3 regions of the Rummeliibacillus sp. JY-2-4R genome follow, and region 1 is predicted to be linked to each of the others. Evidence: riboswitches for the same ligand, from Rfam matches in the RefSeq annotation. Region 1 holds a riboswitch; each other region holds the start of a gene.
What was found. Region 1 has a riboswitch for lysine ahead of ACWV26_RS14120 (aspartate kinase). Riboswitches for the same ligand answer to the same signal wherever they lie in the genome.

Region 1 (10,874 bases):
TATCATCGGCAATGACAATTGTATTTAATCGTTTAGCAACGGCTTCTGCCTTTAATATGGCGTTTTCTTCAAATGTAGTACCTGTTTCTTCAATATCCATATCTGGAGCTACATCAAATAATGTAAGAACTTCAAATCCAAGTGGTGCGAAAATTGCTTCGAAATCTTTTGCTTTCCCTTTATTCTTGGTTGCAATGACTATTTGTTTCATTTTTTGAACCCTCCTGTTTCTTAGTCCATATTACCATTTTAGCCAAAATAAAACCCGTAAAGTTATCTCTAACTGCACGGGCTTATCACTATAGTTTTATTCGTTTAACATTAACTTCATCTAAGGGTAACCAATTACTTGCGATTGATTGAAAAATAGGAACTGAACCTGTTGTATAAAAAAGGTATTCAGGGGATTTTTTAATAGTTCTCTCTATTTGTTGGAACTGTAAAATTTCCTTCACATGCTTAGCTGTTTCCTCTGCAGAAGAGACAACATGGACTTGATCGCCCATTACTTCTTCAATTAATCCTTGAATAATTGGATAATGTGTACATCCTAAAATCATAGTGTCAAACTTTGAATCTTTTAATGGTGCTAATGTTTCTTCTACTAAATTTTTAGCAAATTCTCCTTGGTATTCGCCACTTTCAACAAGTGGAACTAATCTAGGGCATGCTAATGCTGTTATATTACTAGAAGAGTATAATGAATACAATGCATTTTCATATGCACCACTTTTGACTGTACCTTGTGTTGCGATTACTGCAATATTATGTGATTTTGTCGCTTTAATTGCTGCCTGTGCCCCTGCATTGATAACGCCTACAACAGGGAAATTGCAATGCTTTTGTAAACCTTCTAAAGCAACTGCTGTGATTGTATTACAAGCAATTACAAGCATTTTAATATTCATCTTTGCAAGTTGATCGACTATTTGCCAAGTAAATTGAATGACCTGTTCCTTCGAACGAGGTCCATACGGGCAACGTGCCGTGTCGCCTATATAGGTTATCGATTCATTTGGTAAATAGCGAAGCATTTCCTTCACAACGGTTAGCCCACCGACTCCTGAATCAATTACTCCAATGGGAGCATTCACTTTAACCGCCTCTATCCTGGTTCATTTCTTTGTATAGTTTGCTTAATAATATTGAAAGAGATTGAACTTCTTCGTTATTAAAATCTTTTACGATATCTGTCAAGTAGTTTTGACGTTGTTCAATTACTTCTTCAATAATTCGTTCTCCTTCTTTAAGCAAATGGATACGAACAACACGACGATCTTGATTATCTCGAATACGTTGTACTAGTTCGTTTCTTTCCATACGATCAACTAAATCAGTTGTCGTACTGAAAGCTAAATACATTTTATTCGAAAGATCACCAATTGTCATGTCTCCTAGCTCATGCAGCCATTGTAGAGCGATGAACTGTGGTGGTGTAATGGTATAGTTACTTAAAATTTCTCGACCTTTTTGCTTAATGAGAGCAGCAATATGTCGAAGCTCTTTTTCTAGTAATGCTATTTGTTCTATATCATGAGTTATATGATGTTGCTCTTGGTTTGACATGTAGCTTTCCACTCCTCAAAAGGATTACTTAATCCTATTGTGAAGCGTTTAATGAAAAATGGCAAGTGTACTTTTTACTCTAAAGTAAACTCCCCTAATCGGATTAATTCGAGCATTGCTTGTGCACGACTAGATACGCCCAATTTCTGAATAGTATTAGAAATGTGATTACGGACTGTTTTTTCACTTATACCTAGCTCCTTAGCAATTTCCTTTGTCGTATAATCCTTCATTAATAAAAGAAATATTTCGTGTTCTCTTTTCGTTAATATTGAATGATGAAAACGACTCATTTACGTGCGCCCCTCCAATCCCCTCACACTGTAAAGTATGTTAAGAATAGGATTGCGGTGACGGCATTTGCCCGATGAATTTTCGGGGAGAATGATTATTTAATTATTTCTATTGGTACATGAGCGAGTTGTTCTTCTTTCCATGGTAGTGATTTCCCTGTTTTCGGGTTAACTTGAACTAGATTACCTCTGCCCGTAAAGCAAATTTCATCTTTTTCATTCATCCCTAAATAGTGCATATCAACTGAAGATTTACCAATCGTAGCAATTTTCACAAATACCCTTAATTCTTCTTCAAGATATACAGGCTTCACATAATCACATTGCATATCGGCAACAACAGCCATAGATTGTGCACCTTCACCGAACCAATTTTCCATCAATCCTAAATGCTTCATGTACTCTATCCTTGCTTGTTCAAAATAAATAAAGGGCACGGTGTTATTCATATGACCATTCATATCTGTTTCTGAAAACCGCATTTTAATTGGAACGAAGAAAGTAAATTCTTGCTTCCATTTTTCAAAATTGTCTATATATTTTTTTTGCATCCGCTTTTCCCCCTTGATAATAAAATGAATCATTATTCATTTTATTATAACAGAAATAGATTTTCTATCAAATGGAAGCATCCCATGGAATTCTCAATTTCGAATTCATTTGTTCTATAGCATATTCAAATTCTTATAAAAATGTAAAAACTCCGTACTAAAATAGTACGGAGTTTCAAAATTTCTAGTTTACTAGTCAACCATGTTATCAGAACCAAAGAAGTTCTTGAACATTTGAACTGTAGTAGCACGGTTTAATGCTGCGATAGAAGTTGTCAAAGGAATACCTTTTGGACAAGCAGCTACACAGTTTTGTGCGTTACCACAGCTAGCAAGACCGCCTTCGCCCATAATAGCGTTTAAACGTTCATCTTTGTTCATAGCACCAGTTGGATGTGAGTTGAACAAACGAACTTGTGATAATGGAGCTGGTCCGATGAAATCTGAATGACTGTTTACATTCGGACAAGATTCTAAACATACACCACAAGTCATACATTTAGATAACTCATAAGCCCATTCACGTTTGCGTTCTGGCATACGTGGACCTTCACCTAAATCGTAAGAACCATCGATTGGAACCCATGCTTTAACTTTTTTCAATGAGTCAAACATGCGACTACGATCGATTTGTAAGTCACGGATTACAGGGAATGTGCTCATTGGTTGTAATTTTAATGGTTGTGTCAATTGGTCAACTAACGCTGAACATGATTGACGAGGACGACCATTGATTACCATTGAACATGCACCACAAACTTCTTCTAAACAGTTCATGTCCCATGCAACTGGAGAAGTGTTTTTACCATCAACAGTTACAGGGTTTTGGCGGATTGCCATTAATACAGAGATTACGTTCATATTTGGACGATACGGAACTCTGAATTTTTCCCAATAAGGGTTAGAGTTAGCATCATCTTGACGTTGAATTTCAACGTCAACATATTTTTGCGCTTCGTTTCCCATGATTAGTGAGCTCCTTTCGTATAGTCACGTTTACGAGGTTTGATAAGTGAAATATCAACTTCTTCGTAGCTGATTTTTGGATCAAATGAAGGTGTGAATTCAGCAATTGTAGTTTTAAGGAATTTTTCATCGTTACGTTCTGGGAAGTCAGGTTTAAAGTGAGCTCCACGAGATTCATCACGAAGTAAAGCACCTTTTGTAATAACATTTGCTAAAGCAAGCATGTTTTTCAATTGACGAGTGAATTGAACACCTTGGTTTGACCATTTAGATGTATCGTTAATATTAACATGGTTCCAACGTTCTTTTAATTCTTGTAATTTTACAAGAGTTTCTTCTAATTGATCGTTGTAACGAACAACAGTAACGTTTTTAGTCATAACTTCACCAAGTTCTTTGTGAAGTAAGTATGCATTTTCGTTACCATCTAATTTTAATACTTCTTCCCATTTAGCTTGTTCTTCTTTAACAGCGTTATCGTACATAGATGAAGAAAGATCATCAACGTGTTTATCAAGTCCTTGGATGTAATGTACAGCATTAGGACCTGCTACGCTACCGCCGTAGATAGCTGAAAGTAATGAGTTCGCACCAAGACGGTTACCACCGTGTTGAGAGTAATCACATTCACCTGCAGCAAATAAGCCAGGAATTGTAGTTTGTTGATCGAAGTCAACCCATAGACCACCCATTGAATAGTGAACTGCTGGGAAGATTTTCATTGGTACTTTGTGTGGGTCATCACCAACGAATTTTTGGTAGATTTCGATGATACCACCAAGTTTAACGTCTAGTTCATGTGGATCTTTGTGAGAAAGATCTAGATAAACTACGTTTTCACCATTAATACCAAGTTTTTGGTTAATACATACGTCGAAGATTTCACGTGTTGCAATATCACGTGGAACCAAGTTACCGTATGCAGGATATTTTTCTTCTAAGAAGTACCAAGGTTTACCGTCTTTATATGTCCAAATACGGCCACCTTCACCACGAGCAGATTCTGACATTAAACGTAATTTGTCATCGCCAGGAATTGCTGTTGGGTGAATTTGAATCATTTCACCATTTGCGTATTTTGCGCCTTGTTGGTAAACGATTGATGCTGCAGAACCAGTATTAATCATTGAGTTAGTAGATTTACCGAAGATGATACCAGGACCACCACTAGCCATGATTACAGCGTCAGCACGGAATGCTTTGATTTCGTGAGTTGTTAGGTCTTGTGCTTTAATACCTTTACATACGCCTTCATCATCAAGAATTACGCCTAGGAATTCCCAGCCTTCGTATTTTGTAACTAATCCTTCAACTTCCCATTTACGAACTTGTTCATCAAGTGCATAAAGAAGTTGTTGACCAGTAGTCGCACCAGCAAATGCTGTACGGTGATGTTGTGTTCCACCGAAACGACGGAAATCTAACAAACCTTCTGGTGTACGGTTAAACATAACACCCATACGGTCAAACATATGGATAATAGATGGTGCAGCATCGCACATTGCTTTAACTGGTGGTTGGTTCGCTAAGAAGTCCCCACCATAAACTGTATCATCAAAGTGGATCCATGGAGAATCCCCTTCACCTTTTGTATTTACGGCACCGTTAATTCCGCCTTGCGCACATACAGAGTGTGAGCGTTTTACCGGAACTAATGAGAATAATTCAACCTCTGTGCCCATTTCAGCAGCTTTCATAGTAGACATTAAGCCAGCTAGACCGCCACCAACGACTATCAATTTGCTTTTAGCCATGTTTTTTTCTCACTCCTCGTTCGAATAGTAATCAAGCGCTTACAAGTGGCCTACTGCTTTTCGATTAAACGAAAGCAAATAGAGCCATTACACCGATTACAGATAACACTACAAAGAAAATCATTGTGATGTAAGTTGCAACTTTTTGTGATTTTGGAGATTGTGTAATACCCCAGCTCACTAAGAATGACCAAATACCATTAGCTAAATGGAATGTAGCTGAAATAATACCTAATGCGTAGAATACTACCATGATTGGGTTTGATAGTACATTAGCCATCATATCATAGTCAACTTCTGTTCCAAGTGCTTTTTGGATACGAGTTTGGAAAATATGCCATGCAATAAAGATTACAAGGAATACCCCAGTAATACGTTGTAATAGGAACATCCAGTTGCGGAATGTACCAAAACGTTTGTTATTTGGTTGAGCAGTAAATGCAATGTACAAACCATAAAATGCATGGAACATTAATGGAATGTAAATGATGAACCACTCAAGGAACCATAAGAATGGTAAGTTCCCCATAAAGTTACTTGCTTTGTTGAATGATTCTGCTCCGTGTGTTGCTTGGAAGTTTAATAACAAGTGTTGCGTCACAAACAATCCTACTGGAATAATTCCAAGAAGAGAATGCAGACGACGCAAATAAAACTCTCGATCTTTCGACAAGACTGTTACCCCCCTTAGTACTAGGAAACAAGTGCGTCACCTTTTTGCCATGCTTTTGTAACTCAGCATCTATTGACTGCTTGCTTCATAATGGTACAATATTATGACAAGTTTATTGTACTCTCAACATCCATTAGCGTCAAGGTAACATAAACTATTTATATCAACCCTTTAGTTCTTTGATATTCTCGAAAAGGTACATAAATTTCTCTTTTAAATCTATTACTTCTTTTCAAGACAAAAATTGGACAAAAATTTATGAAAGAAGGATTTCAATGTCTACTCAACAAAAAAATGAATTTACCCAATTTGGCTACGAATTAATACGCGATCATGTACTATCTTCAGTTTTAGGTAAAAACGAAGAAGATATACTATATTGGTGTGGTAAAGAATTAGCGCGTAAATTTCCGCTATACGAATTAGAGGAAGCTGTAGACTTTTTTAAAGAAGCTGGATGGGGAGATTTATCGATTGATAAAGTGTCTGCAAGTGAAGCTTTTTGTACTTTATCTGGTGATCCTGAAATCCTTAAATTTGATCAACGTTGTTTCAAATTAGAAGCAGGCTTTTTAGCTCAACATCAACAAATATGCTGCGGATTCCTCACTGAGTGTTATGAGGAGACAAAACCGAAACTATCCGTTGTGAAATTTCATATAAAATGGGATTTAAAAGATAAAATTGAAGGATAAAGTAAAAGAATTTCAAAGAAGTGTGTAAAACACTTCTTTGAAATCCTTTTTTTATTCATTTTAACAAATCGCTTATTGTTGAGCGATTTTTTCTTGGATTGAGAGGTTAAATTCATCATGCAATGCATTTGCTGCTTTTAGCATATCTTCTTGTGGTACAACCACTGATACTTTAATTTCGCTAGTACTAACCATTTTCACCGGAATTCCTTCGCGATATAAACGGTCAAACATCGAAGCAGCAACCCCAGGATTTGAAACCATACCTGAACCTACAATAGAAACTTTTGCAAGATCACCTTCATGGTCTAAATGGTGATAACCAAGGGTTTTTTGATGCTCAGATAATACATTTAAAGCATCTTGTAAATTTTCTTTTTTCACTGAGAAAGAAACAGAAGGCTCTGTTCCTTCAATAATAGATTGAACAATAATATCAACATTAATATGATTTTTGGCTAATGTTGTAAATATATTGGCTAATGAGCCAGTATAAGCTTTTTCATAATAAACAGTTAATCGAATAATATCTGATTCAAACGCAACCCCACGAACCACTAAATCTTTTTCCACAGAAACTTCCTCCTTCAAAATGGTGCCTTCTACTTCCTCATAGCTAGAACGTACTGACATTTTGATATTATGATTTTTAGCAACCTCTACTGATCTTGGGTGCAAAACACCTGCTCCAAGATTAGCTAGTTCTAGCATTTCGTCATATGACATTTCTTGTAGCTTTCTCGCACCTTTTACATATCTAGGATCACTCGTATACACACCATCAACATCGGTATAAATATCACATCGCTCTGCATCAAGTGCGCTTGCTAAAGCTACAGCTGTTGTATCAGAACCGCCACGTCCCAGTGTAGTAATATTGCCTTCATCATCAATCCCTTGGAATCCAGCTACTACTGCAACTTTCCCAGCTTTTAGAGCTTCTTTTAAAGCATTTGGCGCTATATTCTCAATGCGCGCATTGCTAGGCACATGTTCTGTAACGATTCCTGCTTGCCAACCAGTGAATGATTGAGCCGCAATTCCTAACTTATGCAAAGCCATCGTTAACAATGATATAGTTACTTGTTCACCTGTTGTTAGTAAGACATCCATTTCTCTTTTTGAAGGTGTTTCAGAAATTTCGTGGGCCATTTCAACAAGTTGATCTGTTGTTTTACCCATTGCAGATACAACAACAACAATTTGATAGCCATTTTGTATTTCATGTAAAATGCGCTGTGCGACATTCATGATTTTTTTTGTTGTCGCGACGGATGTACCGCCAAATTTAACCACTAAAGTATTCATCAAAACGCTCCCCTACATAGTTATATGTGGGCGATTTTCACAATGATTTCTAAAGAAAAAAGAGCAGCTTATCACAAATGTGATTAGGCTGCTCTTTGCATGCACGTTCTATAGAACATTCATGTGAGATAGCCCTCCAGAACCGGAATCGATTCTGACAATTCTACATTTCTTCAATGTAGAACCAGCAGCAAGGTGGAATTAGCAAACTTGCAACTTCGGCGGCCTCCCCTTTCGCCGACCTTCTAAGGATCTATTCATCCTCCAGTCGGATACTCTTGAAATCCGCGCCTCTATCATCACTAAATCAGTGATTTTTAATTGGTGTTATTAAGATACCATACGAATGACTATCTATCAATCATTTTCCCGAAAAAAAGTCAATTATTGTATGAGATAGAGTTTTTGGTACACCTGCTTCTTGCAGCTCTTCAAAAGTTGCTTCTTTAATTTTCTTAATAGAACCAAAATATTTCAATAATTGCTGTTTCCTTTTTGGGCCAACTCCTGGAATCTCATCTAAAACAGAAGTTATGGCGTTTTTCTCATGTAATTGTCTATGGAATGTTATGGCAAATCTGTGCACTTCATCTTGTACTCGTTGTAATAGATAAAATGCTTCACTTGTGCGTTTCAATGGAATGATTTCAGGAGGATTGCCATATAAAAGTTGCGAGGTTTGATGCTTATCATCTTTAGCCAAACCTGCGATTGGAATGTCGAGTCCTAATTCATCTTCTAAAATTTCTCGCGCAACCTCCATTTGTCCTTTTCCTCCATCCGTCACGAGTAAATCCGGTAAAGGTAGGCCTTCTTTTAACACTCTAGTATAACGTCTTCGGATAACTTCGCGCATCGCACCATAATCGTCATGGGCTTCCGCATGTTGGATTTTAAATTTGCGATAATCTTTTTTACTTGGTTTTCCATCTATAAAAACAACCATAGCTGAAACAGTATCTGCTCCAAATATATGGGAATTATCAAATGCTTCAATACGAATAGGTGTTGCAATATTCATAGCTTGTCCAAGCGCTTCACATGCACCAATTGTTCGTTGTTCCTGTCTTTCAATCAATTGGAATTTCTCTAATATTGCTACCTGAGCATTTTTTGAAGCCAAATCTAATAATTCCTTTTTTTGTCCTCTTAATGGTTTTATTACTTTAATATCTAATACTTGTTGAAGCACTTCATCGTCAATTTCCTGAGGAATAAGGATTTCTTTTGGTTTTATATGTTCAGTTTTTTCATAGAATTGCCCGACATACGTCAAAAACTCTTCATCAGGCTCACCATAAGATGGAAATAGTGATACATCTCGCTCGATTAATTTTCCTTGTCTGACAAAAAATACTTGAACACACATCCACCCTTTGTCTACTGCATAGCCGAAAACATCTCGATTGGTAAAATCATTCGTTGTGATTTTCTGTTTTTCCATTACTGCTTCAATATGTGCAATTTGATCTCTGTATTCTTTAGCACGTTCGAAATCAAGTTGTTCAGATGCCTCTATCATTTTCTTTTGTAATTCATCCTTGACAGTAGTATGTCCACCATTTAGAAAACTAGTGATTTCTTGTACCATTTTCGTATACGTTTCTTTTTCAATTTCTTTCACACATGGTGCTAGGCATTGTCCAAGATGGTAATACAAACAAACTCTATTTGGCAATGTCTGACATTTACGCAATGGATACAGTCGATCTAAAAGTTTCTTTGTTTCATTGGCTGCGTATGCATTTGGATAAGGTCCAAAATATTTACCTTTGTCCTTTTTGACTTTTCTAACGGTAAGTAATCTCGGGTATTTTTCATTGGTAATTTTAATATATGGATAGGTCTTATCGTCTTTCAGCATGATATTATATTTTGGATCATGTAATTTGATCAAATTTAACTCTAGTAAAAAGGCTTCTTTGTTTGATGAAGTGATAATATATTCAAAATCTTCTATTTCACTTACTAGACGTTGAGTTTTACCATTATGTGTTCCTGTAAAATAAGAGCGTACTCTATTTTTTAATACTTTCGCTTTTCCTACATAAATTACCGTACCTTGACGATCTTTCATTAAATAACATCCGGGTTGATCGGGTAAAATTGCTAATTTTTGTTTAATTAATTCATTCATCAAATCACCTCATAAAAGGGCTTGTCCAGATTATGGAAATATAAACTATAGAGCACAGAGTATGAGCCTCTTCTACTGCTTAGGAGTCTGAGTAAACATTTTCATTCAAATTTGGTGTTAATTTGAAGTACTTATCTCCATCTAAGATTTCTAGTCAAAATATAAATAATAAATATTTTATATTGATACATTATTCAATCGTAATAGACACTTGCTAGATACTAATCCTATAAGAGACTCCACTCAGAAACTTCGGTCTACTATTTATATAATAATTTAAAACAAAATTGCTCTTCTTCATATAAATGAGGAAGAGCAATTTTACTAATTATTACTTCTTTAATTAAATTTTACTTATTGGACAACCTCTTAGTATATCAATCCAAAGACTTAGGCGTGTTTTTGGATGAATTCAGCTAATGCTTCTTTTGGTTGGAAACCTACAGTTTTGTCAACTTGTTGGCCATCTTTGAACAATAATAATGTTGGGATTGACATAATACCGAATTGGCTAGCTGTTTCTTGGTTTTGGTCAACATCAACTTTTACGATGTTCACTTTACCTTCTAATTCTTGATCTAATTCTTCAAGGACTGGAGCGATCATTTTACATGGTCCGCACCAAGTTGCCCAGAAATCTACTAATACTAAACCGTTTGCAATATCATTTGAAAATGTTGCATCTGTTGAATGTACAATTGACATAATTTAATTTCCTCCTTAAAACTCTATGTATCGGTAGTGTAGCATAAAAAGAATGTCGAGCGCGACTGTTCTGCTCACCACTCCATTATTTTAACATAATATAACGCTTCTAATGAAAAAAAGAAACTCTGCATATCACTTAATAATTGCAGAGTTTCTTATGTTTTAAGAATTAACCGCTACTTTTTTGAATTCTTCAATTAGCAAAGGTACAACTTCGAATAAG
Region 2 (10,874 bases), 1.3 Mb from region 1:
ACGATATAACAAAATAATTGCTATGAGTGTACCAAAGGCCAGTGAAATGTTAGAGGCAGAGCCAAAATTCGGCGCTCCTTGACCACCACCGGCATTATTAATAGCGACTGGAATTAATGTAATCCCGATAATTGTAACAACGCAACCTGTCACAATTGGCGGGAAGAATTTTACTAACTTACCGAAAACACCTGAAATAAGAACAACGATTAACCCTGATGCGATTACCGCACCATAAATAGCTCCTAGACCAAACTTAGTACCGATTCCAATAATCGGTGTTACAGCTGTAAATGTACATCCTAAAACTAATGGTAATCCGATTCCAAAAACTTTACCGCGAACCACTTGTAATAATGTAGCAATACCACACATCATAATATCAATGGATACTAAATAAGTTAACTGCGTAGAATCAAATTTAAGCGCTCCACCAATGATTAATGGTACTAAAATAGCTCCTGCATACATTGCTAACAAATGCTGAATACCAAGTGTTGCCAGTTTTGCCTTATTCATTGTTTAGTTGCCTCCTAAGCAAATTGTACTTTTCCACTTTCTAACGAAGAAACGATTGCTAATGAATCAACTCGATATCCTTGTTCACGTAGTAACTTACCTCCAGGTTGGAAGCCTTTTTCGATGACAATACCAATACCACTAGTAGTAGCACCTGCTTGTTTTACGATATCAAGTAATCCTTTTGCTGCTTCACCGTTTGCTAAGAAATCATCGATGATTAGAATGACATCATCTTCTTTTACATAATCTTTTGAAACTGTAAGAGTACTAGTTATTTTCTTTGTGAATGAATAAACTTCTGTAGTATAGAAGTTATCAGTTAACGTTACAGATTTACTTTTACGAGCAAAGACAACAGGAATTCCTAAAATAAGTCCCGCCATTACTGCTGGTGCAATTCCTGATGATTCAATTGTTAAAATCTTTGTTAAACCAGCATCTTTATATAGTTCTGCAAACTCTTGTCCAATCGCTTGCATAAGTTGTGGATCGATTTGGTGATTCAAGAATGAATCTACTTTTAATACATCTCCTGATAAAACTTTACCTTCATTAATGATTTTGTCCTGAAGTGCTTTCAAACTTAGGAACTCCCTTCTTGATTTCATATACTTAGAGTTATTGGCGTGTTGTGTTTTTACTATTACCCAGCTACGGTGGAAAGCTGAGAAGATGCTTTCGATTCGAGCCCGCAAGCAACTGTCGCAGCTGAACGAGCCACCTCCGCTTTTACCTTATCCAGCTCCACACGCCAGCCCCTCGAGTCGTTTCGTTCCCTCGGTCGAAAGCTGAAAGTACGCTTTCGATTCGGGCCCTCCAACGATTGTCGGGGCTTAACGGGCGTGTTCCGCTTTTAAATAAAAAAACTCGAAGTACTTTGCATCCAGTCATCTATGAGTGGAGCAAGTCCTTCGAGTTTAGTCGATGGGATTGGTAAATAGAATAGTCTATTTCCAATCTATATTGCTTCTCATAGTCAGTTCATTTACGGTGAGCTGGTAGAAACTTGCGAGCCATATTCTCGCTATTATATGAGTGAATGATATTTTGTTGTAATATTAAGAATGTCACAATTATAGCATGAAAGTATTATTTTTCAACAAAACACAAAATATAAAATAATTCAGAAATCTCCGAAAAACCGAATATTTACAGTTTTAGCGGCTTAAATTAGGCTAATCTACGAACGTTCTGATGTATTTTTATCGTATTTTTCATTTCAATTAAAAATAATCATGATAAAAAGGCTAATCCAATATAGGTATTTTACCCTACAAGAGATTAGCCTTTTGATTAGTCTTTAATTGGACGATTTGATGTCAAATCTGCTTCTTCTAACTTTACTATCTTTGTTTTGTTTTTCAATTTATAGGCGAACCAAAGGATTAGGAAAATTGGTAAGCCAATATACGATACTAATATTCCGTACCAATCAATATGTCCACCTGTGAATGCTGTATAATTTTGACCTAATACAACAACTGCACATAAGACAAATGCAAAAATTGGACCAAACGGGAAGAACCTAGATCGATATGGTAACTCAGATAAATCATGACCTTGTGCTATAAACGCTTTGCGGAATCGATAATGACTAGCCGCAATTCCAAGCCATGCGATGAATCCACACATACCTGAAGCATTTAATAACCATGTATAGACTGTACCTGAACCAAATAAGGATGCTAAAAATGATAGACATGCTACAAGCACTGTGGCAACAAGTGCCGCCACTGGAACTCCTCGTTTGTTTAGCTTTCTAAATATTTTAGGTGCATGACCTTCCATCGCTAATTCCCAAAGCGTACGTGATGATGCATATAAACCTGAATTACCAGCAGAAAGAATTGCTGTTAAAATGACTGCATTCATAATAGATGCAGCAATGGCAATCCCTGCATTTTCAAATACTAATGTAAATGGACTTACAGTTACATCATCACTATTCGCAAGACGTGGATCTGTATATGGAATTAACAAACCAATTGCCAAAATCGCTAAAATATAGAATAGCAAAATACGCCAGAAAACTTGTTTCACTGCTTTTGGAATTGTTTTGCTTGGGTTCTTTGTTTCGCCTGCAGTAACACCAAGTAATTCAGTTCCTTGGAATGAGAAACCTGCAGCTAAGAAAATACCAAATGTCGCAAAGAATCCACCATGGAAAGGTGCATCTCCCTTAAAGAAGTTCGTAAACCCAACCGGTGCATGTCCACCAAGGATACCAAAGATCATTAAGAAACTTACAATAATAAAGATGATAACCGTAGCTACCTTGATAAAAGCAAACCAATATTCACTTTCGCCAAAACTATTAACAGATAAGTAGTTTAAAACAAAAATAAGAATTAAAAATGATGCGCTCCATATATAGGAAGGACTATCAGGGAACCAATATTTCATCACAATAGATACAGCTGAAATTTCTGCTGCGATAGTAATTGCCCAGTTATACCAATAGTTCCAACCCAATGCAAAGCCTAATGCTGGATCGATAAATTTTGATGCATACGTACTAAATGAACCTGAAACTGGCATATAAGCAGCCATTTCTCCAAGACTAGTCATTAGGAAAAATACCATTATCCCAATTAAACCATAAGCTACTATCGCGCCACCTGGTCCTGCAGTAGCAACTGAGTTACCACTCGCAAGTAGCAATCCTGTACCAATGGTTCCACCGAGTGAAATCATCGTAACATGGCGACTTTTTAATCCTCTATTTAAGCTCTGCTGAACGCTATCGCCTGTATTTTTTGTACTCATAATTCTCCTCTTTCCGATTTTCATTGCTGATGAGGCGGGTAAAGGAAAATAAAAAAACCACCGCAAAATATTTGTGGATGGTATCTAAATTCCCCATCAACCTTGATAAAGATAGCTCAACACGCATTTTTTGCGTGACAGTTCTGTCCCTTTCGATAACAGCCCCAGCATTGCCAATAAAAAGCTTAACAATACTTCGGCGATATTCCCTTTTTAATCGAGTCAATAATGCTTTTTCATCTCGTCGATTATACTTATGAAGATCGCGACCTCTACCCCATCTATTGGATGAGGCATGCAATATATAATTTTTATTACGCTCCCCATTATAGTACAGAGAAGCTCTATTAACAAGATGTAAATTGATAGATTTAAAGATACAATTTAAGTTTTATAATACCTTAGCTTTCTAATTTTTTACTAAATATTGAAATTTACTCTCTATTAATGATACTGTTGCTAAAAGAATCTGTTTTACGAGGAGGTTATGTAGCTTGGCTTCACAACAATCAACTCGAAATAGCAAAAAAATACCATGGAATCGAAGTACTTGGCTTCTTGTTCTTGGTATTATTTTCATTGCTTCTACACTACGTTCTCCACTCACTTCTGTTGGTCCTATTATTTCCTACATAAAAGAAGGTTTGGATATTTCAAATGTATTAGCAGGGTTCATCACGACAATCCCATTACTAGCATTTGCGATTGTATCCCCATTTGCCCCTAAATTGGCTAGTCGTTTTGGGTTCGAAAAAACACTGCTTGGTGCCATGATTATTTTAGCGATAGGGATTCTCAGTCGCTCACTTGGAAATACTTTCTCCCTATTAATTGGAACTGGATTAATCGGGATTGCAATTGCCTTTGGTAATGTATTGCTACCTGCGCTAATCAAGCTAAAATTCCCTTTTCAAGTAGGACTATTAACGTCCATCTTCACACTTTCTATGAACGTTACAGCAAGTGTTGCAGCAGGCGTTAGTTATCCAATAGCTAGTACTTCTTTAGGATGGAAAGGCGCTCTTGGGTGTTGGGTTGTTTTAACCATAATCGCCATCGCCGTATGGTTACCTCATGTTAGGAAGCAAGCGGAATTAAAGGAAAAAGAAAAAAAACAAAATGGAAGAAAACCTATATGGAAGTATCCTTTAACTTGGGCTATCACTGTAGCCATGGGTTTACAATCATTTATCTTCTATACAACAGCTGCTTGGATTCCAGCAATGTTAGAATCCCAAGGTATGAGCGCAAGTCAAGCGGGCTGGATGTTCTCTATTTTGCAATTTTCACAATTACCTATGACATTCCTGATTCCAATACTCGCTGGGCGTAGGACAGACCAACGTCCTTTAGTAGCATTGTTTACTATATTTTATGTAATTGGCTTTACAGGAATATTGCTGAACTGGACGTCTCTAACGATTATTTGGATGGTTCTAATTGGCCTTGCAGGTGGTGCATCATTCGGTCTTGTAATGATGTTCTTTTCACTCCGTTCCCGAAATGCAATAGAAGCTGCAGAACTTAGTGGGACTGCACAATCCATTGGCTATCTACTTGCTGCAATAGGTCCCGTACTTTATGGATACGTTCATGATTTATGGAGCAGCTTTCATGTGGCAAATATGCTTTACGCTATTGTCGTAATAGGGTTATTTATAGCTGCCTGGATATCAGCAAAAGACCGCTTTGTAACACCTGAGAAATAGAAGACAAAAAGGAGCAACAATACGTTTGCTCCCTTTTCATTTAATTTTTAGATTATTTACGCCAGGGCAACCCTCAAATATTTCAATAAGGACTTTTCTGATAAGAATATGATGGAGACTTTTTCGTATTATCAAATGGTTTGTGGAAGATATACGTTGTAGCAGGTGACAAGGGTGGAATCAGCCATGTCCAATTGCCCGTAACATCACGATTTGCAGATTCTTCATTTGCTTCAAATCGTTTAAATTGTTGCGCAGCAGTATGATGGTCCACAATACTTACACCGTCTTCCTTAAAAGAATGAAGTACTGCAACATTGAGCTCCACTAACGCACGGTCTTTCCATAGACTTGAGTTCGAAGACGTATTTAATCCCATTTTCTCTGCAATAATCGGTAATTGATTGTAGCGAGATTCATCTGCCAAGTTACGAGCACCGATTTCAGTGCCCATATACCATCCGTTAAAAGGAGCAGCTGCATAGACGATCCCCCCTACCTCAAGCTTCATAGAAGAAATCATAGGCACAGCATACCATTTCAACTGTAAACTTTCGAACCACTCAAATTCAGGGTGACGTAAAGACACTTCTTTTATATAACTTTTTGGAATTTCAAAGATACGAGGTTCTCTATCCCCAATCTGTATAACAAGTGGCAATACATCAAACTGTCCACCTTTTCCTTGCCAACCTAATTCAATACACTTCTTTGTAAAAACAATGGAATCAGTATCTCCAATTACAGATCCATCTTCTTGCTCATAACCAGCATAACGAATTAACTGATGGTTCCAAATACGAACCTTTTCTGGTTCAAAGATGGAAATAGTCGGCCGTATTTTCCCTTTATTTGTAGCAAACTCAATATGTTCTAAAAGTTTTTCATAAATGGCTTCTTCATCTACTATTTCTCGTTGATCCTTTACTTGTAACGTTTGCCAAAATAAGCGCCCAATACACTTATTACTATTTCGCCAAGCTACTTTTGCACCAAATTCTAGCTCATTTGTCGTATGAGAATAACTCCCATGCTCTGAAATTTGTTGTTCCACTTCTTTAAGCCGCTGTTCCAACTGCTCTTTTGGCAAACTCTTCTCAGCATAATACATCTTTATAAAATCAATTGCCTTATTTAACATTGGCATTTTCTTATCAGAAACCTCCTACTTAAAAACTTCAATACCTCTATCATAAATGAAATATTTTAACTAAAAAATATGTAGATTAGATACTGATTTACGTTTCAGAATTCTCAAAATGAATAGAAGTTCCTGAGATGAGCTTTTACTAATATCCAGTTCATCTAGTTACTTATCGTTCTCTGTTGAATACAAAAAGAGGTGTTTCATTTCGACTTTATAATGATACATCGTCATTTTTTTATCTTTATCGAGAGAATTTAAATTAAATTCCCATTTTCTAATATCAATTGGAGATAAAATACTGGATACAAACATAAATATGGTAATGGTAAACGGTACGAATGCACTTGTTGCTACAATCGACTGAACAATCAACAATTAGATTTTATACTGTTTTAGAGAGACTTCAAGCTGGACAATTCATCTGCTTGCTACTCTCCTTTTATAGTTAGCTCACAAACTGTTTAGGGAGTATGAAAGTTTAATCACTAACCAATTTCTCTTTTCATCAATTTATTATTATTTCATAAATATGTAAATTCACGCTTTCAAAGATTCATGACTTCCAATACCTTTAACACTATTTTCAATTAAGGCCTATTTTATAGTTAAATTGATAATTATAATTATTATAATATGCAATTAATTACTTTATTTTTAAATTAATGAGAAGATTGATTGAATAAATTCATTTCTTATTCTCATCAGCTTCTCATATTATAAATAACACTATAAATAACATAATACTTGAAATTCAATTGTTTCTATTTTGTGTCTTATGAGCGCATATATCAACTTATATAGTACTTTAACAGTCGGATATTTTATATCATATACTTTAAAGTAAAAATTACTAAAATAGAATTATTATAATTTACATTTAATTATCGGTCTGTTATAGTTATGTTCAAAGAGGTAATTCTAAGAAATTATTAACTTATTAGGAGGAATCATTTCATGACAAATAGTCACAACAAAAAGTTAACTACTGCCGCTGGTGCTCCTGTTGTAAGTAATACAAACTCTATGACTGCAGGTAAGCGTGGTCCGGTACTATTACAAGACGTTTGGTTGATTGAAAAATTAGCAAACTTTAACCGTGAAGTTATTCCAGAACGTCGTATGCACGCTAAAGGTTCAGGTGCTTTCGGAACATTTACAGTTACTCACGATATTACAAAATATACAAAAGCAGCTATCTTCTCGAAAGTTGGTAAGAAAACAGATATGTTCGCTCGTTTCTCAACAGTAGCAGGCGAACGCGGTGCAGCTGATGCTGAACGTGATATCCGTGGTTTTGCATTGAAATTCTACACAGAACAAGGTAACTGGGACTTAGTTGGTAACAACACGCCTGTTTTCTTCTTCCGTGATGCAATGCACTTCCCTGATTTAAACCATGCCGTAAAACGCGATCCACGTACGAATATGCGTTCAGCAAATAACAACTGGGACTTCTGGACAAACCTTCCTGAAGCATTACATCAAATTACTTATGTAATGGGCGATCGCGGTATCCCAACGGATTACCGCCATATGCATGGTTTTGGTTCTCACACCTATTCAATGATCAATGCAGAAAACGAACGTGTATATGTAAAATTCCACTTCAAAACACAACAAGGAATTCAAAATCTAACAGATGAAGAGTCTGCAGAAGTGATCGCAAAGGACCGTGAATCCTCACAACGCGACCTATATGAAGCAATCGAACGTGGGGAGTTCCCTAAATGGACAATGTACATCCAAGTCATGACAGATGAACAAGCAAAAAATCATCCTGATAATCCATTTGACTTAACAAAGGTTTGGTACAAAAAGGATTATCCACTAATTGAAGTGGGTGAATTCGAATTAAATCGCAACCCAGCGAACTACTTTGCAGAAGTAGAACAAGCTGCATTCGCACCTTCAAACGTAGTTCCTGGCATTAGCTTCTCACCAGACCGTATGTTACAAGCACGTCTATTTGCATATGCTGACGCTGCACGTTATCGTTTAGGTGTAAATCACAGCTTAATTCCAGTAAACGCTCCAAAATGCCCAGTTCACAACTTCCACCGCGATGGTGCAATGCGTACAGATGGCAACTTAGGCAGCACTTTACACTATGAGCCAAACAGCTACGGTGAATGGCAAGAACAACCAGAATTCAAAAACCCAAGCGAAGAAGCAGGTCCAGCAGATATCTACGACTTCCGCGAAGATGATGATAATTACTTTGAACAACCAGGTAAATTATTCAACATCATGAGCCCAGATGAACAACAACGTTTATTTGAAAATACAGCTCGTAATATGGAAGGCGTAGAAGATTTCATCAAAGAACGTCATATTATCCACTGCTACAAAGCAGATCCTAAATATGGTGAAGGCGTTGCAAACGCAATGGGCATCGATATTAACACAATCGATGTATTAAAAGAAGTTCAATACCACTAAAATTCTTTAAAATATTAATTCGACAATTATCCACAATTAAAAAAGACTGTAGACAACGGAAATTTGTCTACAGTCTTTTTTGGATTAAATAGTATGGGTTTACTATTTATTAATAAAATGAATTTATTAGCATCAGCAATGCGATTTACTATTCAATCATTAAACAGTCAACAGCATTGCCGTAGATTAAAATTAATAAAATATATTATTTCGCGTTAGCCTTTTTACTACGTGTCACTAACAGATAGATAAGGAATGTAACAACGATGACAAATAAAGCGACTAAATACATTTTACTGTATCCTATATTTTTTGCAACGATTCCAAGTGCAAAAGCACCAACAGCCATACCTAAGTCCATTGCATTGAAGAATACAGAGTTGGCAATACCAACACGATGTTTTTCAACAGAACTAATAATTTGCGCTTGGAATACTGGTGTAACAGAACCGTAGCCGATACCTATAAGAATACCTGCTAAAATCATTAAGAAACCAGTAAGCGGTAATTGTAAGACGAACATACCAATCCCAAAAATAATGATACATGGCACAACGATTACCTTTGGTCCATAAACATCGGAATATTTACCAGTAAATGGACGTAACACAATCATAAACACAGCGTAAACGATGAAAAATGTACTTGCAGCAGCAACTAAATCTAATTCTTTTGCGTATAGAGATAAGAATGCAGATACACATGAATAGGCAATAGCCAATAAGAATGTTGGAACCGCATAGGGAATCGTATTCTTATCAAGAATATCATTCCAAGAGAATTTATGTTTTTCTTTAGTTGAAGATGTAGATTCTAATTTAGGCACTTTAAGTGTTACAGCTAATACAATGTTGATTGCGGAAAGAAGGATACATAAAATAAAACTAGTTGTATACATATCTAAATTAGCTAAGTTTAAACCAATTACCGGACCAAATACCATCGCTAACCCCATAGCAAGTGAGAAGTAACTTATACCTTCTCCACGTCTAGATGCAGGAATAAGTTCAGCGCTGATTGTTCCTTTAACTGTTGTGATCACACCAAATGTGAAACCATGCAAAACACGTAAAACTAAGATGGCCCATAGTGAATTCGTGAACAGATATAAGACACATCCAACTAAAAAGGCGATTGCAGAGTAAATTAGAATTTTCTTTTGATTACCCTTTTCTACCCATTTCCCAGCTATTGGTCGAATAACGATAGCTGCAAAAAGGAATAATGTAAGAATAAGTCCAGCTTTATCTGCTCCTGCATTTAGCTTTTCTACTAAGAGTAGTGGCAAAGCAGTTATTAGGATATAAAATACTAAGAAAATAAAGAAGCTTATTACTGTTATATTTATAAAGTCTTTTGTCCACAACTTTTCTTTTGTCATAAAAAATCCTCCTATTAAATTTTGATAGAATGTTGTAAAAGACCAGCATTCATACGAAAAATCAGTACGGATATTATTATACGCCCTCTTGCTATGTATAAATAATTGTGTTTATCATAGTAACTATGCATAATTGTAATATCAAGTATTATTATGGAGGAAACCCGATGGAATGGTATCAACTACATTACTTTCAAACATTAGCTAAGACAGAAAATATTACACGAGCATCAGAACTCTTAAGTTTATCTCAGTCTGCGCTTAGTCGTTCTATTGCACGTCTAGAAACAGAAATAGGAGTTCCTTTATTTGAGAGAGAAAGTAGAGGAGTAAAGCTTAATCGCTATGGTAGATTATTTTTAGAACATGCTACGAATGCACTTCTTGAAATTGACACTGCTAAAAAGCAAATTAACGATTTAGTAGATCCGCTCAGTGGGACAATTGAGTTAGCTTTTATCCAAACGCTTGGCTCAAGCTATATTCCTGAGTTGATTAGACTCTTCCAACTACAATTTCCGAATATAAAATTCCGATTGTACCAAGACATTACTCAAAAGATTATGAATCAGGTTGAAACAAATAGCATTGACATTGGATTTTGTTCCCCCTCTAGTACATATGAAGGCATTTCAACTTTGACAATATTGGAAGAAGAATTAGTACTTATAGTACCTAAAAGCCATAAATTTAGTGATAAAAAGGAGATTGATTTATTTGAAGTTGCACAAGATGATTTCATTTTATTTAAGGAAGAAACTGCTCTAAGAGATGTAATTGAGGAACTTTGTAAACAAGCTGGCTTCTATCCTAAAGTAGTTTTTGAAGGGATCGATGAAAAAACAATAGTTGATCTAGTTAGTGCTAATTTTGGTGTAGCATTAGTTCCGATTGCTTTGACACTCAACCA
Region 3 (10,874 bases), 630 kb from region 1:
TAATCCTTCCATTCCCATTCTTTTTAAAGACGCCATTACTTCTGGCTTTTCGTCTTCTGAATAAGTAACGATTGCTCCTGAATAACTATTGTACATAATCACGCCATTATCATCTGTTTGGGATAAAGCATTGAATTTTGATGGAACATAATTTGTGCTTGCCATAAGTGCCTAAAACCTCCTTTAAGTTCATTTCTATTCTTTGAAACTCATTTCTATTCGCAACATCAATCATGTTACTTCTATATAATTACTAATAGAGTAATTGTAAACAAATTTAATTGACCAATCGTTGTATGTAATAAAAATGAATAATTTATGTAGAAACGTCTCCTAATAAAACTAGGAGCAATTTATGATACCATATCATAAAAATATTACGCAAGAAACGGGAATTCATGAAAATAAGCCCAGTTCTTTAAGTTTTCATAAATATATATGCAACCTCTAAACGAAAAATGATATTTTAAGAGACTTTACTTATACAAAAAATTTTATAAACTAAAAAGTTAATCCTAAACTTTAAAATTACTTAAAATCTTTTCTAAATCTTTTGCTAAATCATTTAAAACAAGAGCTTCATTCGTAACATTATCCATAGAAGCTTGTTGTTCCTCTGTGACAGCTGAAATATGTTGCATGGTTCCAGCGAACTTCTCTGAAATCGAGGATACTTCCTCCATACGATTAACCATATTTTTTGTTTTAATACTAACATCATTCACAATTGTCGCTACGTCATCTGTTTCATTTGTAGCTCCTCTTACGGCTGTTACGATATCTCCAAATGAATGTTCAGTTTGATTTACCATAATAATCCCTTCTTTTAATACCTTTAGCCCTTGGTTCATTGATAGTGTAACTTCATCTGTTTCTGTTCTAATCTTATCTGTTATTTCTTTTATTTGCATAACTGCTTGTTCCGAGCGGTCTGACAAATTTCTAACTTCTTTTGCAACAACTGCAAATCCTTTACCATGTTCACCTGCGCGAGCCGCTTCAATTGCCGCATTTATGGATAAGAGATTAGTTTGCGTGGCTATTTCGCTAATTAGATTAAGTATTTGATCGATATCCTTTGATTTTAATTGTAATGACTCAAGCATTTCAGCAGTATTTTCTACAGTTTTTTCTACTAGAGATATCTGTTCAACTGTATTATTCACTAATTGATTTCCTGAGTCAGCTATTTGGTATGAACTATTGATGGAATTTTGGACACCTTGGATGTATTGGTCTGCCTGTTTCATACCATCTGAAATTTCAAAAGCTTGTCTAGAAGCAGTTGTAGCTGATTCTACTTGAACTTCTGTTCCACCGGCCACTTCTTCCAGTGCGGCTGATATTTGTTCTATCGCAAATCTTGATTCTGAGGATGTTACTCTTAATCGATCAGATGATTGAGTTACTTGTTTTGCACTCGTTTCTAAATGAGTCATTAACGATTGCAGACGGTTTACCATTTCATTAAAACCAATTGATAATGAATAGATTTCTTGACTTGATTGACCAATTTCTATTCTAGTTTGCAAATCACCTTTAGAAACTTTATCCATCAATTTTTTTAAAGAAAGAACCGGTTTAGTTACTTTACGAATCATTACGAAACCTATGAACACAGCAACTAGGACCGTAACTAAAGTAATCGTAAATAATAGATTCCGATAATCATATACAGGTTGTAAATAGTCTTGATCGTTTAATGCAATAACATAAATTGATTCATCAAGCTCAAGTTGATTAGACAACACATATGTAACGCCGTTATCATGTATAATGCCATTCTTTTGTTTATGCATTTTTTTGATGAATGTAGCAGACAACTTCGGAATATCACTCTTAAATTCGTTAAATGGTTCAGCCTTTCCTTCCTTTGTTATTTTAAATTGCATGGGAATAACTTCTGACGACTTAAAGCTATTTTTATTTTGGGTTAACGCATATGAAAATTTTTTATCAAATTGTTCTTTAGTAACTGTAGATTTTAACATGGTAATCTTTTGATTGATCACTTCTGCAGAAGAAAGCATTTGATGCTCTACAGATTGAATAATCACCTGCTTGTTTTTGTCGTAACTGACAAATGCAATAATACTTGAGGATAGAATGATAAGTAAAATAATTGGAGCCATCAACATTGTTCGAAAACTTAATCGTAATTTTGACATTGATTGTTTTCCCTCATTTAATAGTCAATTTATTTTTATATGAAATATCTCAATTTAATAATATGTATAATATAAAATTAACAAAAAGGATTTAAATCTAAAATTAGACTACTTTACATCCGAAGAAATCTAGCAATCGAATGTAAAGCAGTCTAATAAACTATGCATTTTCATGTTATTTAATTTTTTAAATTAATTTGCTGGTTTGCTTTTTACTTTTTTACGTTTTCCACCTGAAGAACCTTTAAAGTGTCTATCTAAGATTTTTGCAAATAAACGTGCTGCAATATTAAATATGAATACCATAATGATTAATATAGCTGCTGATTTAGTAGCAATTTCACGTGCATCCGGAACAATACCTTCAGAATTCAATTTCCAAATGTGAACCGCAAGAGTTTCAGCAGGTCTAAAGATATTAAATGGATTTACAGGACTATTAATGTCTGCATTCATATTAAGTGTAGGTGTTGTTAAGCCTGCAGTATAAATAAGCGCTGCTGCTTCACCAAATATACGACCAGCTGTTAAAATAACACCTGTTATAATTTCTTGAAATGCCGATGGAATCGACACTCTTACAATTGTTTGCCACTTTGTAGCACCTAATCCAAGGCTAGCTTCCTTCACGCTTGATGGAACAGAAGTAATAGCCATCTCACAAATTCTGGTTAAGTTTGGAAGATTCAATATTGTGAGGACTAATGCACCACCGATTAATGTATATCCCCAATGTGCCAATGTAACAAAGACTAGTAAACCAAAAAGACCCACAACAATGGATGGAAGTGATGCCATCGTTTCAATACAAAGACGAACAAAGTTAAGGAATTTCCCTTTTTTAGCGTATTCAGCTAAATATATTCCAGCGCCTAGTCCTAGTGGGAAAGATACGATTAAGGCAATGATTAGTAAATAGAAAGAGTTGAATAATTGAGGTCCAATACCTCCACCAGCTGTAATGTTACTTGGGCGTCCAAATAGGAAATCAGGATTCCAGAATCCCCAACCCATTGTGATAATCTTTTCAGCTATAAACACTAATAGCGCTATGACTAAAATAGCTATTGCATAAAATATAACTGTCCAAAAATTATTTACTATTCTTGCTTGATTGTTATTGTTGAATTTATTGTCCATGCTGAATACCTCTCTTACCAATCATTCTAATAATTAAGATAAACAAGAATGAAATAATTAATAAGATCATTGCCAAGCTCCATAAAGCATCATTCCATGCAGTACCATTTAGGGTATTAGACATATCCATAGTCAGTATACCTGTTAAAGTAGAAGTTGGACTGTACAAGCTGTCCGGTAATTTGACTGTATTACCAATAACCATTTGAACTGCTAATGCTTCACCAAATGCTCTAGCAAGTCCTAAAACTATTGCTGTTAGGATGCCATTTTTTGCGGCTGGAATGATAATACTTCTAATTGCTTGCCAACGAGTTGAGCCTAATCCATAAGAAGCTTCTAAAAACTCAAATGGGACTCCTTTAATGGCATCATCAGAAATACTAGCAATCGTAGGAAGAATCATAATACTTAGCACGATAATCCCTGCTAACAAACTAAATCCTACTCCGCCCATTTGATTACGTAATAATGGAACGAGGATGGTAACTCCCAAAAATCCATATACAACTGAAGGTATACCTAAAAATAATTCTAAAACGGGTTTTACAAAAGTAGAACCAAACTTCGGAGATATATAGTTATTAAATATAGCAATCCCTATTGCAATTGGGGTACTAATAATCGTAGCTCCAATTGATACTAAAGTAGAACCTACAATAAAAATCAATGCACCGTACGATTTCTTCTCAGGATCATTTGGACTCCAGTTTGTGGATGTAATCATATCCCAAAATGAAATATTACCATTAAAGAATGATTGAAGTCCCTTACCACAAATGAATACGATGATTGAGAGAGTTGCGACAACAATTAGAAGCCCACAAATTGTTGCGATGGTTTTGCCGAGTTGTTCACTTACAAAATAATTTCTTGATTTTTGCCCCTTCACCTTATTACCACCTTACAAATGGAAAAGACTGGACAGTAGCCAGCCTCTTCTTTTTTGTTCAATATTATGTTGCCTGACGGAAATTATTTTAAATCAGACATTGGGATATAACCCATTTTCTTAACTGTATCAGAGAATTCATCACCAGTTACGAAGTCGATAAATCCTTTAACTGCTTCTTTAGGTTCACCATTTGTAATCATATATTCATATGCCCAGAATGGATATTTTTTTGCTGCAACGTTTTCGTTAGTTGCTTCTACATCATTAATTTTTAGCGCTTTTAAAGCATTTGCTTTTTCGCCTACTAGATAAGACATTGCAAGATAGCTAATAGCACCAGGAGTAGAGTTAACAGATTGTTCTACAGCACCATTTGAATCTTGAGCTGTTCCAAGACTATCGTCGATTTTAGCGTTTTTCATGAAGATTGATTCGAATGTTGCACGTGTACCTGAAGATGCTGGACGGTTGATAATGTTGATTTTTTCATCGTTACCGCCAACTTCTTTCCAGTTTTTAATTTTACCAGAGAAGATGTCTTGAATTTGTGCTTCAGTTAAAGAATCAACTTTAACATCTTTATTTACTACCATAGCAAAAGCAATACCTGCTACTTTGTTATCAACAAGTTTACCTGCCTTAGATTTGTCTTCTAATTTATCAGCTGAAGGAACATCAGAGTTACCAATATCAACTGCACCAGAAGCTACTTGGTTTACACCAGTACCACTACCGCCACCTTGTACAGTTACTGTTAGATTAGGGTTTGTACCTTGAATTGCATTTGCAGCTTCTTCTGCTAGAGGTTGTAGAGCAGTTGAACCAGCTGCTGTAACTGAACCAGATAATTCTGTAGTTGCTGGTTTTTCAGCTGTTTTATCTGTACCGCTTGTTTTTGTATTATCACTGCTAGTTTGAGCATTGCCACATCCAGCTAAAGCACCTGCTATTACTAAACCTGCCATTGACATTTTTAAACCTGAAAACTTCACTTTCTTTTCCTCCCTTTATCGAGTCCGTTCTGTTTATCTTGCCTCTTACAAATCCCATATTAAAGGTGAAATGTTATCCCACTGTGTATTTAATATTAATTTAAAGTAAATCTATTTTTGGTATATTTACATTGCGTTTACATTAACCAATACAGAGGGTATATTTCATTACATAATATTCCCAATTATTTATTACCTTTTTATCCAATTCCTCCCGTCTCTAATTTTTTCACCTTGTTAGAAGTATGGATAGATTAGCATTTATCATACGAGTCAAATATTACCTACTTTAAAATAGTAATTAACTTGTCTTGTTTGAATGGTTTGTTTCAAACAATAAGCACATAATAAACTTGTGGGTTTTTAGTTTTTCTCATTTTCATATTTCGATACACAATAGGCAATTAACCGTTCAATTAAAAACGGTTAGTTGCCTATAAAAATTCTAATATAAACGATTCAAAATACGCTCTTGTCCAAAAAATACATGAGAAAAACTAGTCCTTTTTTAGAGCTACACATCAAAAATATCACTACTTTTCAACATTATTTGTTTTGCCGTCATCATTGCGGGTATATGTAAAACGAAGTGATAAAAAACTCTAAAAAACGGAGGTAATTATTTATGAGTAAAAAAGTTTTAGGTGTTTATGATACGAGAGTGGAGGTTATTCGTGCGATTCATGACTATGAACAAAAGGGATATTCGTTAGACCAACTTTCAATTGCGACGAATACAAAGGACTTCCCTTCCCCTGCCGCTATCGAAAATGAAACAGGCGTAACTTCTGAAGATTTTGGCGGTGCAGATGTGGATGAGGATAAAGGATTCTTCGAAAGTCTTCTTTCCGTTTTCCGTGGTGATTTTGATGTAGACGGAAGAACTTATTACGAATATTTACTAGGACTTGGTTTGGGTGATGCAGAAGCACGTAATTATGCAGAAGAAATCGATGACGGGAAAATTTTACTTCTTACCGATAATGTAGCAGCTAGTTTATCCAACCCAACTGATCCATTATACGAAAGGTCACCACTTAATTCTTATGGAACAGATGAAGAACACTCACTGAAACTTCGTGAAGAACAACTGAATGTAGAAAAAGAACCTGTTCAAACCGGCGAGGTCGAAGTTCATAAGGAAGTGGTTGAAGAACAAAAAACAATTAATATTCCTGTTACACATGAAGAAGTGTATGTGGAAAGACGCAAAGTAGATGATGAGGTAGCAGCTACATTAAACACAGCAGATCCTACTACACCAATAGATTCAATAGATGGTGATGAATCTATCCGTATACCAATAGTGGAAGAAAAAGTTGAAGTAACGAAAAAACCAGTGATAAACGAAGAATTAGTTATTGGAAAGAATAAGATAGAAAAGACCGAACAAGTTACCGATCAATTAAAACGTGAAGAAGCAAGAATTGAAACAAACGGTGATGCAATTATTCATGAAGACAGCGCACGTACTGATCAAGACAAATTCTAATAATACTATTAAATGGTGAATATCTTTAGGACATATCTTAGTATTATTTTCTATATTATAAGTGTTGCAATCACATGAAAATACTGGTATGATTTAACCAACTAAATATTCACTTATTTCAATATTCTTTTGAAGTAAGGATAGAGGAGCATATATCATTAGTACACAATGCAAGAATGATGAGATTCGATGACCATTGTGAAAAGGGATATTTGCCGAAGTGGAAAGAAACTCATTCATCTTGAAGCTGGTTCTGTTATTGAATAAATACAGAACTGTCATGTAGGAAACTATATGGAGGGCTATCTTACGCACAGAAATAATTTTGTTTTATTGTTTCTACTGCAACAACGTAGCCACGTTGTTGCTTTTTTGCGTTATCTTACTAATTGCCCTTCTCCCTCTAGTTTATTTTACAAATAATAATAAAGGGTGTGGAGAAGTAATGAATTTTGGACAAATATTAACTGCGATGGTAACTCCATTTGATCAAAATGGCGACATTGATTTTCAAGCCACTAGAGAACTAATTAATTACTTAATAGATAATGGTACTGAAGGTTTAGTAGTAGCCGGTACAACTGGTGAATCACCTACTCTCACTTCAGACGAAAAAGTAGAATTGTTTAAATTTGTTGTAGAAGTTGTAAATAGACGAGTTCCAGTCATTGCTGGTACTGGATCAAATAATACAAGAGCTTCAATCGAGTTAACAAAACAAGCAGAAAATACAGGTGTCGATGGCATCATGCTCGTCGTTCCATATTATAATAAACCTTCCCAAGAAGGATTGTATCAACACTTTAAAACAATTGCTGAAAGCACAAAACTTCCTATTTTACTTTACAATATCCCTGGTCGTAGTGTTATCAATATGTCAGTCGATACAGTCGTTCGTCTTGCGCAAATTCAAAATATCGTTGCCATCAAAGATGCAGCTGGTAATCTAGATGCAATGGCTGAAACCATTAGCCAAACACCTGCAGAATTTAGTGTTTACACTGGCGAAGACAGTTTAACATTACCTGCAATCGCTATTGGTGCTACTGGGGTAATCTCTGTTGCATCTCATATCATTGGAAATGAAATGCAAGAAATGATTACAAAATTCAAAAGCGGTAAAACACAAGAAGCAGCTGCAGATCACCGTAGACTTCTTCCGGTTTTCAATGGTCTATTTGCAGCACCAAACCCAGCACCTGTCAAAGCTGCATTAAATCTTAATGGAGTTGTTGTTGGCGGAACTCGCTTACCGATTATTCCTTTAAATGATGAAGAAACAAGTCAATTAAAAGAAGTTTTGCAAGCAGTGAATGAAAAAGCGGCAACTGTATAATAGATAAATAGCAAAAACCCTGTGCATCCACTTAGCACGGGGTTTTATTTTTACTTTTTTACTAGTAAGCTTTCTGATTATGAGAACAAAAGAGCAAGGCATAAATATCCTCTTTTTATAGATTGCATCACATTATCTGCCTAACTGAATACAATGATTGAGGAAGCCTAAAAAAAGGAATGATTAAATGAATTATCACTACTATGCAAGTTCATGTCCTTATTGTGCTAATCAAGCAATGTATAGCACAGGTAATATGAATAATATGTATGGAATGCCTGTCCAGCCTTACTCTCCTTCTCCTTACAGTCCAAATTTTTCGGGACAATTAACACCATACGATATGGGATATGCACCTGGAATGGATTTTCCACAGCAACAAAATAATCCTCCAATTGTCTTGAAGGATTATGGGCCAAATCCGTTTGTCGTAAACATTGAGCAAGCGACAAAACAAAACAATAATTATCGCACCGCTTTATGGACGGGTGATCATTTACAACTCACCTTAATGAGCATTGGTGTAGGAGATGACATTGGTTTGGAGGTTCACCCTCACCTCGATCAATTCATACGTATTGAAGAGGGGCAAGGAATCGTGAAAATGGGTAATAGCAAAGAAAATTTAAATTTCCAAAGAAACGTTGCGGATAATTATGCGTTCATCATCCCTGCTGGAACATGGCACAATTTAATCAATACAGGTGATAGACCGATCAAATTGTACTCAATCTATGCTCCAGTTCAGCATCCACATGGGACAGTTCAACAAACGAAACCTGTGGAAAATCATTGAAGAGAAGATTCTTTTTGCCACAATTTAAGTCAAATACTTTCCAATGATTTTGTTGAATTGCCTATTAAAAATCATAAATACAAGCTTTTGTGTAAGACTGGACCCTTACTTATATAAGTGAATTAGAAATAATAAAAAAGATAAGAACTCCAATTCAGAGTCTTATCTTTTTTTGTTCGGTAAACATTTTAACCTATAAAGTCCCTTCTGTCTCCGCTTCCCATCGGTCAATTTCCTCTTTTACAATAGGTGCGACTTCCGTTCCTAATAATTCAATTGCCATAAGTACATCTTCATGTGGCATGGATCCAACTGGTACATGGAGCATGAAACGAGTGATTCCAAGGTTTTTACGAAGGAAGATGATTTTATCTGCGACAGTTTTCGGATCCCCCACATACAAAGCACCTTCTAAACTGCACGCTTGTTCAAAGGTTTGTCGAGTGTATGGTCCCCAGCCTCTTTCTCTCCCCAATACATTCATTGCTTGTGCAGTGGATGGATAAAATTTTTCTTTTGCAAGTTCTGTAGTTTCAGCAATAAATCCATGGGAATGGGAAGCAATCTTCAACTTAGATAGATCATGACCAGCTTGTTCTGCTGCCCTATAGTAAAGTTGGACTGACCTTTCAAAATATAACGGACTCCCACCAATGATTGCTAATGTAAGTGGCAATCCAAGAAAGCCTGCTCGTATAGCTGATTCCGGTGTTCCCCCACTAGCAATCCAAATAGGTAGTGGCTCTTGTACAGAACGAGGATAGACCCCACGATTATTAATCGATGGACGATGTTTTCCAGTCCATGTGATTTTTTCAGATTCTCGAATTTTTAATAATAAATCTAATTTTTCATCGAATAACTCATTATAATCTTGTAAATCATATCCAAAAAGTGGAAACGACTCGATAAATGAACCACGACCAGCCATGATTTCCGCACGGCCATTGGAAATCGCATCGAGTGTTGAAAACTCCTGATAGACACGTACAGGATCATCTGAAGATAATACAGTAACCGCACTTGATAATCGAATATGTTTCGTCTGTGAAGCAGCTGCTGCAAGAAGTACTGCTGGTGCAGAACATGCATAATCTTCGCGATGATGTTCCCCTACTCCAAAAACATCCAATCCCACCTTGTCTGCAAGTACAATCTCTTCTACAACCTCTCGTATACGTTCGGCATGACTTTTCACTTCACCTGTTTGAACATCAGGCGTTGTTTCAACAAACGTTGTTATTCCTAATTCCATCAATTTTCCCCCTCATCTAAAATCTTTCATAATCACTTGAATAGTGTCATTATAAATCAACTGAAAAAATAATCCTAAAACTAGGATACATTAAATTACATATTGCATCACTATACTTTTAAATGATTTATGAAACAATCACAGCTATATTCTCTTTCTTTATTCTATTATCTAAAATCTTCTGTTATTGCTATAGACAAGTTGTCTGCATTTCAAGTAGTTAACATCCATTCTTCTTTATTTATTAATTAGATGAAAGTTATATGAAAAGGGACAAGTTGATTGAAAAAATTTTTAAAACAATCACAGATAGTGACCTAAGTTTCCATCTTTTTGATTCAATTTAGTTTCACGTGGAACTGTCCGCTCGAAGATATATAAATTAATTTGCTATTTAAGTAGTAATTACTCTCCTTCTTGTGCAATTTAAATATTCGGATTTTTCATTGAAGAAAACAGACTTAAGTTGTCATCAGAGTGAATAATACAAACTCTTTTTTATAATAGAGGCTTAGTCATGTTTACTTATCGGTAAATTTATTGTACATACACCAAGGAATTCACTAAAATAAACATATCGAGCATTCAGGAGGAAATTTTATGCATCCATTAATAGATATTGGTCTTAACATAACAGAAAAGAGTTTTTCAAAGGATTACAACGAAGTGATTGAGCGGGCAGTTCAAAATGGTGTTGGCAAAATGATTCTTACGGGTTCTAGTGAAAAAGGTAGTAAAGCTAGTCTAGAAATCGCAAAACAATATCCCACAATTCTTTATTCCACAGCAGGGATTCATCC

Region 2: linked by a shared signal. The riboswitch ahead of ACWV26_RS00790 (amino acid permease) and the one ahead of ACWV26_RS14120 (aspartate kinase) in region 1 are both predicted to bind lysine.
Region 3: linked by a shared signal. The riboswitch ahead of dapA (4-hydroxy-tetrahydrodipicolinate synthase) and the one ahead of ACWV26_RS14120 (aspartate kinase) in region 1 are both predicted to bind lysine.

Annotation. Positions count from the first base shown of each region.
Region 1 is NZ_CM132623.1:2,873,660-2,884,533, forward strand. It holds gene ACWV26_RS14075 (XTP/dITP diphosphatase) at 1-211, opposite strand, end outside; gene racE (glutamate racemase) at 300-1,094, opposite strand; gene ACWV26_RS14085 (MarR family winged helix-turn-helix transcriptional regulator) at 1,096-1,566, opposite strand; gene ACWV26_RS14090 (helix-turn-helix domain-containing protein) at 1,641-1,859, opposite strand; gene ACWV26_RS14095 (acyl-CoA thioesterase) at 1,955-2,410, opposite strand; gene sdhB (succinate dehydrogenase iron-sulfur subunit) at 2,603-3,376, opposite strand; gene sdhA (succinate dehydrogenase flavoprotein subunit) at 3,379-5,130, opposite strand; gene ACWV26_RS14110 (succinate dehydrogenase cytochrome b558 subunit) at 5,195-5,803, opposite strand; gene ACWV26_RS14115 (DUF2507 domain-containing protein) at 6,079-6,498, shown strand; gene ACWV26_RS14120 (aspartate kinase) at 6,571-7,806, opposite strand; lysine riboswitch at 7,928-8,110, opposite strand; gene uvrC (excinuclease ABC subunit UvrC) at 8,168-9,943, opposite strand; gene trxA (thioredoxin) at 10,334-10,648, opposite strand; gene ACWV26_RS14135 (electron transfer flavoprotein subunit alpha/FixB family protein) at 10,814-10,874, opposite strand, start outside.
Region 2 is NZ_CM132623.1:157,428-168,301, reverse strand. It holds gene ACWV26_RS00800 (nucleobase:cation symporter-2 family protein) at 1-519, opposite strand, end outside; gene ACWV26_RS00795 (xanthine phosphoribosyltransferase) at 534-1,130, opposite strand; purine riboswitch at 1,476-1,577, opposite strand; gene ACWV26_RS00790 (amino acid permease) at 1,816-3,288, opposite strand; lysine riboswitch at 3,393-3,571, opposite strand; gene ACWV26_RS00785 (CynX/NimT family MFS transporter) at 3,783-4,997, shown strand; gene ACWV26_RS00780 (nitric oxide synthase oxygenase) at 5,080-6,144, opposite strand; gene ACWV26_RS00775 (catalase) at 7,099-8,583, shown strand; gene ACWV26_RS00770 (MFS transporter) at 8,789-9,964, opposite strand; gene ACWV26_RS00765 (LysR substrate-binding domain-containing protein) at 10,132-10,874, shown strand, end outside.
Region 3 is NZ_CM132623.1:3,505,678-3,516,551, forward strand. It holds gene ACWV26_RS17210 (radical SAM protein) at 1-165, opposite strand, end outside; gene ACWV26_RS17215 (methyl-accepting chemotaxis protein) at 516-2,168, opposite strand; gene pstA (phosphate ABC transporter permease PstA) at 2,361-3,308, opposite strand; gene pstC (phosphate ABC transporter permease subunit PstC) at 3,298-4,200, opposite strand; gene ACWV26_RS17230 (phosphate ABC transporter substrate-binding protein PstS family protein) at 4,284-5,174, opposite strand; gene ACWV26_RS17235 (YsnF/AvaK domain-containing protein) at 5,821-6,687, shown strand; lysine riboswitch at 6,821-7,000, shown strand; gene dapA (4-hydroxy-tetrahydrodipicolinate synthase) at 7,133-8,023, shown strand; gene ACWV26_RS17245 (cupin domain-containing protein) at 8,211-8,819, shown strand; gene ACWV26_RS17250 (LLM class flavin-dependent oxidoreductase) at 9,013-10,074, opposite strand; gene ACWV26_RS17255 (TatD family hydrolase) at 10,675-10,874, shown strand, end outside.